Regions from separate parts of the Paenarthrobacter sp. NPDC089675 genome, predicted to be linked through region 2. Evidence: riboswitches for the same ligand, from Rfam matches in the RefSeq annotation. Region 2 holds a riboswitch; the other holds the start of a gene.

Region 1 (5,117 bases), 440 kb from region 2:
CGCGTAGGGGCGGGCTTGTTGAGTTCAAAAATTAACTGAATCAACGACCGGGCATCCATTACTACACGCACAGTCTATCCTCTGGCAGCCCGAAACCCCGGATCGCCGCTGTGGTGGCCCTCAGCCAACCAGTTGGAAACGGATCTCCCTGGCGGCAATATCTGCCTTGACTAGCTTGACCCGGACTTCGGTTCCCGACTCAAGTTCCCCGTCACATCGGGCGGTGATGGCGGGCTCGGCAATCTGGATGGTGCCGTACGGTCCGTTGCCGTTGGACCCGCCGTTGCCGTTTCCGTTTGCCGGCTTGGAACCGGAGATCACTACGGCGTCGAACTCCTCGCCCACATGGTTTGCCACCAACGCGGCCTCGACGGTATCCAGGGCCAGCCGTTCCAGCTTGCCCGCCAGTTGGTCGGAGGAAGCCATGATTTCCGGAAGGGCAGGCAGGGCTTCGCGGGCCCAGGAGGGAATGTCCTTGCCATTGCTCAGTGCTTCGCAGATCACCAGGACAAACCGGTCGATCAGCCTGCGGAGGGGAGCCGTGGTGTGGGCATAGGGAGCTCCGATGGCCGACTGGATCACGTCCTCAGGCACCTCGCCGTCAAACGGTGTATAGCCTGCGCCGCGGAAGAGGGTACCTGCCGAATGGAGGATCGCCAGTTGTTTTGGATCCGAAGCATCGAGGGTCCGGAGGTATTCGCCGTAGGAGACTTCACCGTCCCAGGGTTTGCCCAGGGCCTGGGTCTGCCGCTTGAAATGCAGCAGCGAACGGTCATCCGGTTCGGGCATGGTCCGGAGGATTCCCACTTTGCCATCGAGCATCAGGCGCGCCGCGGCTATCCCGGTCATCAGGGAGATCTGGGCGTTCCAGTCCTCCACGGGCAGCGACGGTGCCGCCACGATCTTGTAGCCGCCACCCCCGGTGGCCTGGACGATCTCCTGTTCGGGCATGTTCAGGCTGGCACCACCCCGCTTCCGTTCCAGTTCCACACGCTTGAGGCCCACTTCCTTCAGCAGTTGGAGCACGGGCAGTGCAGCACCGGAATCGATCTGTTCCTGGGCGCCCTTGTAGCTGAGCTTGGCACGGCTGCGGACCGCAGCCCGTGCAACGGACACCGACGTCACATCGGCGTTTGGGTCGAGCTGGAATTCCCAGACGAACGCGGCGCAGTCCTGGTCCGCGAGAAGGCTTCCGGCGTGTTCACTGATGATTTCCGGGTGGAGGGGAATCCGTCCGTCCGGGGCGTAGAAAGTCTGCCCCCGGTGCCTGGTTTCGGCATCCAGCGCACCGCCCGGCAGCACGAAGGACGGCACGTCAGCGATCGCGTACAGCACCCTGTAGCCCTCGCCCGAACGTTCGATGAAGAGGGCCTGGTCCAGGTCCGTGGAGGTTGCGGGATCGATGGTCACAAAAGGAACGTCCGTCAGGTCCCGGTCAGGCAGGCCATGGCGTTCAACCGCGTCGCGTGCCTCCGCCACGGCTTCTGCCGGGTAGTCGCCGGGCAGCTCCAGTTCGGTCCTGAGGGCAGCCAGTGAGGCTGCGAGCTGGTCGGAAGAATCGTCGACGTTGGGCGCTATCCGGTGATGTGACACGAAAGTCAGACTAGCCCCAAAACGGCGGATAGTCTTGAAGGATGGGCACCTCGACAACCGGCAGGGTTCCGCAGGACCAGCTCGCAGGCGGACTGCTCGGTGCGATGGCCTACGGCGAGTTGTCGGCCTTCGGAAGGTTGTCCGCCGACTCGCTGCTGGCACCGACGCTGGGTGAAAGGGCCATGCTGGCCAAGATCGCCGTAGGCGCCTTCGGCAACTATGCGGCCATCGGAGCCAGGCTGGGGGAGATGGGACTCGATCCCGAAGACGCCATGCTGCCCTTCCAACAGTCCTTCGACCATTTTCACGAGCGGACAGCTTCCGGGGACTGGTTCGAATCGGTCATGAAGGCCTACGTCATAGACACTGTTTCCGCCGATTCTTACCGCACCTTGGCCGGATTCCTCGACGCCGGAACGCAGCAGTTTGTCCGCCAGGTAGCCTCGGCGGACCATGCCACCGAGGCTCTCAGGGTTCTGCTGGCACGGGCGTTGCGGGACGATCCGCGCCTGGCTTCGCGCCTGGCCCTCTGGGGGCGCCGTCTCGTGGCGGAAGCTTTCACGCAGGCCCAAAGGGTAGGGCAAGAGCATCCCCAGCTTGGACCCGTCCTGCGGGGCGACGACGCCCGCGCCTCACTGCGGAGCATCACCGCCGAGCTTGCTGAACGGCACGCCAAAAGGATGTCGGGGCTGGGCCTCAGCGCCTAGCCTGTCCTGTTTGTCGTCCCGTTGTCCGGGGTTGCTCAGGCGGCATCCAGCGCCTCAAGCAGGGACTTGGCTGCCGCCGTCGGATCCGCCGCTTCGGTGATGGCGCGAACCACCACGATGCGGCTGGCGCCCGCCGCCACCACCTGGTCCACGTTGCTGTGGTCGATGCCCCCGATGGCGAACCAGGGGAGTTGCCTACCCGATCGCTTTACGGCTTCCGCGGCATATGTGACCAACTCCAATCCCACGGCCGCGCGGCCCGGTTTGGTGGGCGTAGCCCACAGTGGACCGACGCAGAAGTAGTCCAAACCATCCGGCACCCGGGAGGCCGCCAGCGCGGAATCCACTTGCTCGGGCGAATGGGTGGAAAGGCCGATCGCCGATTCCGCGAGCAGCTCCCTTGCAGAGGGCAGCGGCAGGTCCTTTTGACCCACATGGAACACCGGTGCCCCGGAAATACGCGCAATATCGGCCCGGTCATTGACGGCCCACAGCTTTCCGTGCCGGCTGGCCACCTTCCCCAGGACCTCGAGGAGTTCCAGTTCTTCTGCGGCTTCGAGGGACTTGTCACGGAGTTGGATGATATCCACGCCGCCCTCGAATGCCGCGTCGACGAAGTCTTCGAAATCACCCTGCCGCCGGCGGGCATCGGTGCACAAGTAGAGGCGGGCAGTGGAAAGGAGGTCAGGCTCAATCATGGAAACCAGAGTAGTTCCTCTAAACTGGGCACGTACTGCGGGAGCCGTGACGCACGTCTTTGTGACCGTCCGGCTGAGAGGGCTTCAGCGCCGACCGCTTGACCTGATCCGGTTAATACCGGCGTAGGGAAGGAAACCAATGGCAGAAGCCATCCAAGCAGACGTAGCCATCATCGGCGCAGGCGTAGTCGGCCTGGGCATAGCCCACCAAGTCCGCGTGTCCGGCCGCTCCGTGGTCCTCATCGATCCCCGCCCGGCCGGTGGAGCGACCTTTGCCGCCGCGGGCATGCTGGCACCCGTCAGTGAGCTGCACTACCAAGAGGAAGACCTCTTGGAGCTGATGCTTGAATCCTCAAAGTTGTGGCCCGCTTTCGTGCAGGGCCTTCCGGGGTCGGTGCCTGAGTCCGGGTACCGCACGACGTCGACACTTGCCGTGGGTGCCGACGCTGCCGACCGTAGGGCGCTCGCAGATCTCCGCTCTGCACAGTTGGCAGCGGGGCTGGACGTTGAGCCGTTGCTCCTTCGGCAGGCCCGGGAGCGTGAGCCGCTCCTCAGCCCGCAGATTTCCTGCGCGTTCGACATCCCGGCGGACCACCAGGTGGACCCCCGCAGGCTTGCCTCCCGTATCCTCGCCGGGCTCGGCGCACACACAAATGATGACGCGACCTGGGTTCCCGGTGCCCGCGAGGGATTCCACCTTGCCGAGCCGGCGAGCAGGCTCGTTTGGGACAACCAACGCGTGGTCGGCGCGGAGCTCGGTTCCGGGCAAGTGGTCATGGCCGCCGAGACGATCGTTGCAAACGGTCTTGGCGCCGCCGCTCTTGGCAGCCTTCCGGAGGGTTTGGAACTTCCTCTGCGGCCGGTCTACGGGGACATCCTGAGGTTGCGGGTCCCCGATGGCCTTCGGCCCCTCGTGACTTCGACTGTTCGCGGTATAGTTCGCGGGGTACCCGTGTACATCGTCCCGCGGGAGGACGGAACAGTGGTCATCGGAGCCACGCAACGCGAAGACGCGCTCTCATCCGGTTCCAACGCCGTATCGGCGGGCGGGGTCTACCAGCTCTTGCGCGACGCCCAGGTTTTGGTGCCGGCCGTCGCCGAGCTTGAGCTGCTGGAAGCCACGGCCCGGGCCAGGCCCGGAACGCCGGACAACGCTCCGCTCTTGGGCCGGGTGGCCGGGCTCGACGGCGACGTCCAGGGCCTCGTCATCGCAACCGGTTTCTTCCGGCACGGCGTCCTCCTAACCCCGGTCGCGGCCGCAATCGTGGGATCGCTGATCAGCGGCAGGGCAGAGGCCCGCTGGGCCCGATTCCGGCCGGACCGCTTCCAGAACACAGCCTCCGCCCGCCACTCCTCTTCAACCACCAACGTCCGCAGCAAGGAAACCGCATGAACATCAAACTCAACGGCGCCGACCACGCAGTCGCGGAGGGCGCCTCGGTCAGTACGCTCATCACGGCGGTCACCGGCCGCGACCTGGACCACCGGGGACAGGCTGCCGACGGCGGGAAGCTGGGTGTCGCCGTCGCCCGCAATTCCGAGGTAGTGCCCAGGAGCCAGTGGGCGGCCACGAGCCTGGCCGACGGCGATGAAGTGGAACTCGTAACCGCAGTGCAGGGAGGCTGAACCATGACCACCACCAACATCGAAGCACGGACCGACGCGCTGGTCATTGACGGTGTGGAACTCACCTCCCGGCTCATCATGGGGACCGGCGGAGCACCGAGCCTGGATGGCTTGGGCGCAGCCCTGGTGGCGTCTGGCACCGAACTCACCACGGTAGCCATGCGACGGTACTCACCGGCCGAGACCGGATCGCTGTTCCAACTGCTGGTGGACAACAACATCCGTGTGCTGCCGAACACTGCCGGCTGCTTCACGGCCAAGGACGCCATTCTTACGGCTGAACTGGCGCGGGAAGCACTGGAGACCGACTGGGTGAAACTGGAGGTCATCGCGGATGAACACACGCTCCTGCCCGATGCCGTGGAGCTCGTGGACGCCACGGAGCAACTGGTCAACCGGGGCTTCAAGGTCTTTGCCTACACCAACGACGATCCCGTCCTTGCCCTGCGGCTGGAGAACCTCGGCGCAACGGCCGTCATGCCGCTTGGCGCCC
Region 2 (5,117 bases):
TTCTTGTAGCCGGTCTTGTTCTTGAACTTCTGGATGACGATCTTGGGACCACGGAGGTCTTCCAGGATTTCAGCCGTGACCTTCACCTTGGCCAGGTCCGCAGCAGCGGAGGTGACCTTGTCGCCGTCAACCAGGAGCAAGGCAGGCAGCTCAAGGGTGCTGCCGGCTCCACCGGCGACGCGGTTCAGCGTTACGTAGTCTCCAACGGAAACCTTTTCTTGGCGGCCGCCTGCGCGGACAATCGCGTACACCACTTGGGTACTCACTTCTCTCGACGTTTCTTACTAAATTTGCGTGCGGAACACAGAACCTGAATCCGGCCTGGTTCTCGCTGTGCCTCAACGCCGTGGACTCCGGATCGAAGCCCGCGAGTCATCCCGTGAACAATTCCACGGGGCATAACCCAAGGGTTGGCGTAAGCACCGAAGATCAAGATTACGCTAGTTTGACCTTCAGCTGCAAATGAGGCCGGGTCCGGAGGCCATCGGGTGACGCTTGTCACCAGCAGGAACAGACTTTCCCGGCACCGTGCCCGTCAAGCCTACAGGCTCCTGCCGGCAGGTTCGGGTATTTGGACGCCGACGCGCGGCGGCCGCCCTTGGACTCGCGGTGGCGGCCCTAGGAGTACAGGCGGGGAGCGTCGAAGAAGGCTGTCTCGTAGCGGCAAGAATGAACGAAAGCCTCCACCATCGCTTCCCGCTCCCGGTCGCTTGCACCAGCCGCGGCGGCATCCGTGAACGTGATGGCCTTCCGCGTCGCTTCGGCAAACTCTTCGTCCGCGTAGGTCTTGAGCCAGTCGGCGTAGGCATGGGCCGCGGGCGAACCCGCTTGGAGGTAATTGGCATGCAGTTTCCGTCCCACCTCTGCATAAAGCCAATAGCAGGGAAGGACCGCGGCAAGCAGCACCGCGTAACTTCCTGAGGCAGAGGCGGCCAGGAGGTGGTCCACATAGGCCTTTGTTACCGGACCGGTCCCGGTTGATGCCTCGCGTGTGCTGAGCCAATTCCGGTGCAGTTCCGATTCAACCTCCAGGCAAACCTGGGATGACCTGGCCCAGAAAAGCTGTTCTTCCTCGGTGGGCGCAAGGGCGCCTGCGCGGGCCAACACCCTGGAGTAACCGTTAAGGTAGAGGGCGTCCTGGGAGAGGTAGTAATTGAACTCATGCTCCGGAAGCGTGCCGGATTCCAGTCCCCGGATAAACGGCAGCGCATGGATGGCCTCCAGTTCCGGTGCCGCTTCCTGCCACAGCCGGGCGGCGAATGCCCCCTTGGACGTTGACGGCAGCAAGTGGTGGAAGTGGTTGATCGGGCCGTTGCCTTCTCCCACGCCCAGCACGTCAGCGGTAGCCAGCGCCTCCACGAGCCATGGTTTCACTTCCCTCAGGGACGCTTCCCAATCCCCTGTCCGCGCTTGGACCGTGGCAACCGCAGACGACAGCGAACAGCCCGTCCCGTGGCTGTTCTTTGTGGCGATCCGCGGCCCGGCGATTTCGATGACATCCTGCCGCAGCAGCCCGGCGGTATTCACGAGGGCGTCCGGGCACTCTTCCCCCGCCAGGTGCCCGCCCTTGACCAGCACTGTGTTGCCGTACTCGGCGGCCAGCCGCTTGCCTTGCTCCAGGGCGGTTGTCCAATCCTGCGCCTCCGCTTCGCCAAGCAGCATGGCGAGTTCCGGAATGTTGGGGGTCACCAAGCCTGCCAATGGCAAAAGCTCCCGGAGCGCGGCCTCGCCGGATTCCCGAAGAAGGCGGTCGCCGCTGGTGGCAACCATGACAGGGTCAAGGACCACGACGGCGGGGCGCACCTTGGCAAGCCAGCTGCGTACCTCGTTGATGACATCGGCATCACCCAACATCCCGATCTTTACCGCATCAATGGCAACGTCAGCGCTAATGGCTTCCAGCTGCCGGCGCAGGAATTCCACGGGAGGGACGTGGACGGCGGAAACACCCCGGGTGTTCTGTGCCGTCAAGGCAGTAATGGCAGCCATGCCATAGCCACCGTGAGCCGCGATGCTTTTCAGATCAGCCTGGATGCCCGCACCCCCTGACGGGTCCGAGCCGGCAATACTAAGGACCCGAGGATGGGGGCGGCCCGCAACAGGCAGCGGGTAGATAACGGAGGTCGACAAAGAAGTCATGGAGACATCCCTTCGCCGGTGCTAACCGGACAGGTTCAACGGGTCTGGATCTCAGCCGAACCCAACGCCCGGCACCCCGTGTCAGTCTCCAAGCCTAACCGACAGAGGGTCCCGCAGCAGGCGCTGCGGGACCCTCTCTCGGTCACATGACGTTCACGCGGTTACAGTTCCGAAGCCGGGACTCCTACACCGAGGATGATCGGCTCGGCTGCGGCCGCGGCCTTCTTTGCCGGCTCCTGCGGAGCTTTGGCTTCATGGGCTGCGCCGCCACCGCTGGACGCCGATACCTCATGGTGTTCAACTGTTGTCTCGTTGGCCGCACCCTGTGCCCGGCTGGCGCTACGGTTCCGGCGACCCCGCCGTCCACGTGACCTGCCCGCCGCCTGGTGCTCGTCGTCGGACCCGTGGTCAACGGCCGGCTGCTGACCCCCGCCAGCTGCCGCTGCTGCGGCAGGATCGGCCGCAGGGGCCGCGGCCTGGGGCTCGGCAACCGCGGTTTCCGCCGGCTTTGCCTCTGAAGCCCCGCCAAGGTGCGAGAACGCCTCGGCAAGGAGGTCCAGCGTCATGGTCGGCTTGGCTTCATCCGATTCGTGGTGTTCCACGAAGGGAAGAGCCACTTCTTCGCCCCCGAAACGGAGGACCGGCGTGGTGCGACCGGCAGTCTCGCCGGCCGGCTGCGCCTGCGTCACGGTGTTCGTCTCAGGCGAACCTGATTCGGCTGCGGCAGCCGCGCGGGCTTCCTCTTCGGCTTTGTGGACTTCGTCATCGTGCAGGTGGGCAGCGTGGGCAGCAGCGGCGATCGTCGCCAGGGCCGCCCGGGTTGCTTCGGCCTTTGCCTGACGCGCAGGGTCCACCGTTTCCGGAGCCGACGACGCATGCGCCGGGGCCGGAGAGTTGTGGACCGGCGTCGGGATTTCTGCAGGCTGGGCCCCGCCCTTTCCGCGGCGTCGCTTGCGCTCGGCCCGTGGGGTGGTCTGCTGCGGCTCGGAGTGCGGGCGGTGCTGCTCTGCGGCAACCACGTTGGCACGCCGATGCTCCACCGGTTCGTCGTGCGTCACGACGCCGCGGCCGGCGCAATGCTCACACTGCTCGCCAAAGACCTCAAGGAGACCGGTGCCCATGCGTTTGCGAGTCATCTGCACCAAACCAAGCGACGTCACTTCAGCCACCTGGTGCTTGGTACGGTCGCGGCCCAGGCATTCAACCAGGCGGCGAAGCACAAGGTCGCGGTTGGACTCCAGGACCATGTCGATGAAGTCGATGACGATAATGCCGCCGATGTCACGCAGCCGAAGTTGCCGGACTACTTCCTCGGCAGCTTCAAGGTTGTTCTTGGTGACTGTCTCTTCCAGGTTGCCGCCGCTGCCGGTGAACTTACCGGTGTTGACGTCCACCACGGTCATGGCCTCGGTGCGGTCGATGACCAGCGAACCACCGGAGGGCAGGAAGACCTTGCGTTCGAGTGCCTTGTGGATCTGCTCATCGATGCGCCAGGCGGAGAAGATGTCCTGGTCCTTGGTCCACTTTTCGAGCCGGCCCACCAGGTCGGGAGCAACGTACGTGACGTAAGCCTCGATGGTGTCCCATGCGTCGTCACCGGAGACGATCAGCTTGGAGAAGTCCTCGTTGAAGACGTCACGGACCACCTTGATGGTCAGGTCGGGTTCGCCGTACAGCAGTTCCGGAGCCAGCACCTTGGTGGACGATGCTTGGCCTTCGATGCCCTCCCACTGCGCGCGCAGCCGGTTGATGTCGTGCGTCAGTTCTTCTTCCGACGCGCCTTCAGCAGCGGTACGGACAATGACGCCGGCATTTTCCGGCAGGCGGTCCTTCAGGATCCGCTTGAGTCGGTTGCGCTCGACGTCGGGCAGCTTGCGCGAGATACCCGTCATGGAGCCACCCGGCACGTAAACCAGGTAGCGGCCCGGGAGGGATATCTGGCTTGTGAGGCGGGCACCCTTATGGCCTACAGGATCCTTAGTGACCTGGACCAGGACGGAATCGCCGGACTTCAGGGCGTTTTCGATCCGGCGCGGCTGGCCTTCAAGGTTGACCGCATCCCAGTTCACTTCACCGGCGTACAGCACGGCGTTACGGCCGCGTCCAATATCAACGAACGCCGCTTCCATGGACGGCAGCACGTTCTGGACCTTGCCCAGGTACACGTTGCCGATCAGGGAGTCCTGCTGGGTCTTGGACACAAAGTGCTCAGCCAGCACGCCGTCCTCGAGGACACCGATCTGAATTCTGTCATCGCGCTGGCGGACGATCATCTGCCGGTCCACGGACTCCCGGCGCGCCAGGAACTCCGCCTCAGTGATCACCTGGCGGCGTCGACCGGTCTCGCGGGATTCGCGACGACGCTGCTTCTTCGCCTCAAGCCGCGTTGAGCCCTTGACGCTGGCTACCCGGTTGGAGGGTGCAGTTTCGGTGACGGGGCGCGGCGCGCGGACACGGGTGACCGTGTTGGGCGGGTCGTCGTCCGAGCCGCCGGTCAGTTCAAGATCCTGGTCCCCACGGCGACGGCGCCGACGGCGGCGCGACGTGACACCGTCTTCCAGGGCCTCAGCGGCCGGTGATTCCTCGTCCTCCGGCTCAGCTTCACCTTCGGCCCCGTTGTCTTCGCGTTCTGTTCCGCGGCGACCACGCCTTCCGCGGCTGCGGCGGCGACGGCGGCTGCCGGAATCTTCCAGCTCAGCGTCACCATTGGTTTCCGGTTCGTCCCCGGTTTCGTCGTCTTTTTCAGCTTCTTCCACAGCAGGGCGGACCACAGTGGTCAGATCCGGGGCCTGGAAGATCATGGAAGTGATGGAGACCGGCTCCAGGAACAACGACGACGGGGCCGTGGCGGCTTCCTGGTCAGCTTCGGTCTCGGGAATTTCGGCGGCTTCCGGCTCCGGGACCGCTACAGTCACTGCCTCGGGCGCGGGGGCCGCTTCGGGTTCGGGGGTTGCTTGCAGCTCCGGCGCTGCTTCGGG

The links. Region 2 has a riboswitch for thiamine pyrophosphate ahead of thiD (bifunctional hydroxymethylpyrimidine kinase/phosphomethylpyrimidine kinase). Riboswitches for the same ligand answer to the same signal wherever they lie in the genome.
Region 1: another riboswitch for thiamine pyrophosphate. It lies ahead of thiO (glycine oxidase ThiO); the one in region 2 lies ahead of thiD (bifunctional hydroxymethylpyrimidine kinase/phosphomethylpyrimidine kinase).

Annotation. Positions count from the first base shown of each region.
Region 1 is NZ_JBIVHM010000001.1:265,198-270,314, forward strand. It holds gene ACIPY2_RS01325 (RNB domain-containing ribonuclease) at 121-1,593, opposite strand; gene ACIPY2_RS01330 (ferritin-like fold-containing protein) at 1,635-2,300, shown strand; gene thiE (thiamine phosphate synthase) at 2,336-2,998, opposite strand; TPP riboswitch at 3,026-3,145, shown strand; gene thiO (glycine oxidase ThiO) at 3,138-4,391, shown strand; gene thiS (sulfur carrier protein ThiS) at 4,388-4,624, shown strand; gene ACIPY2_RS01350 (thiazole synthase) at 4,628-5,117, shown strand, end outside.
Region 2 is NZ_JBIVHM010000001.1:700,357-705,473, reverse strand. It holds gene rplU (50S ribosomal protein L21) at 1-254, opposite strand, end outside; gene thiD (bifunctional hydroxymethylpyrimidine kinase/phosphomethylpyrimidine kinase) at 619-2,139, opposite strand; TPP riboswitch at 2,130-2,228, opposite strand; gene ACIPY2_RS03325 (Rne/Rng family ribonuclease) at 2,301-5,117, opposite strand, start outside.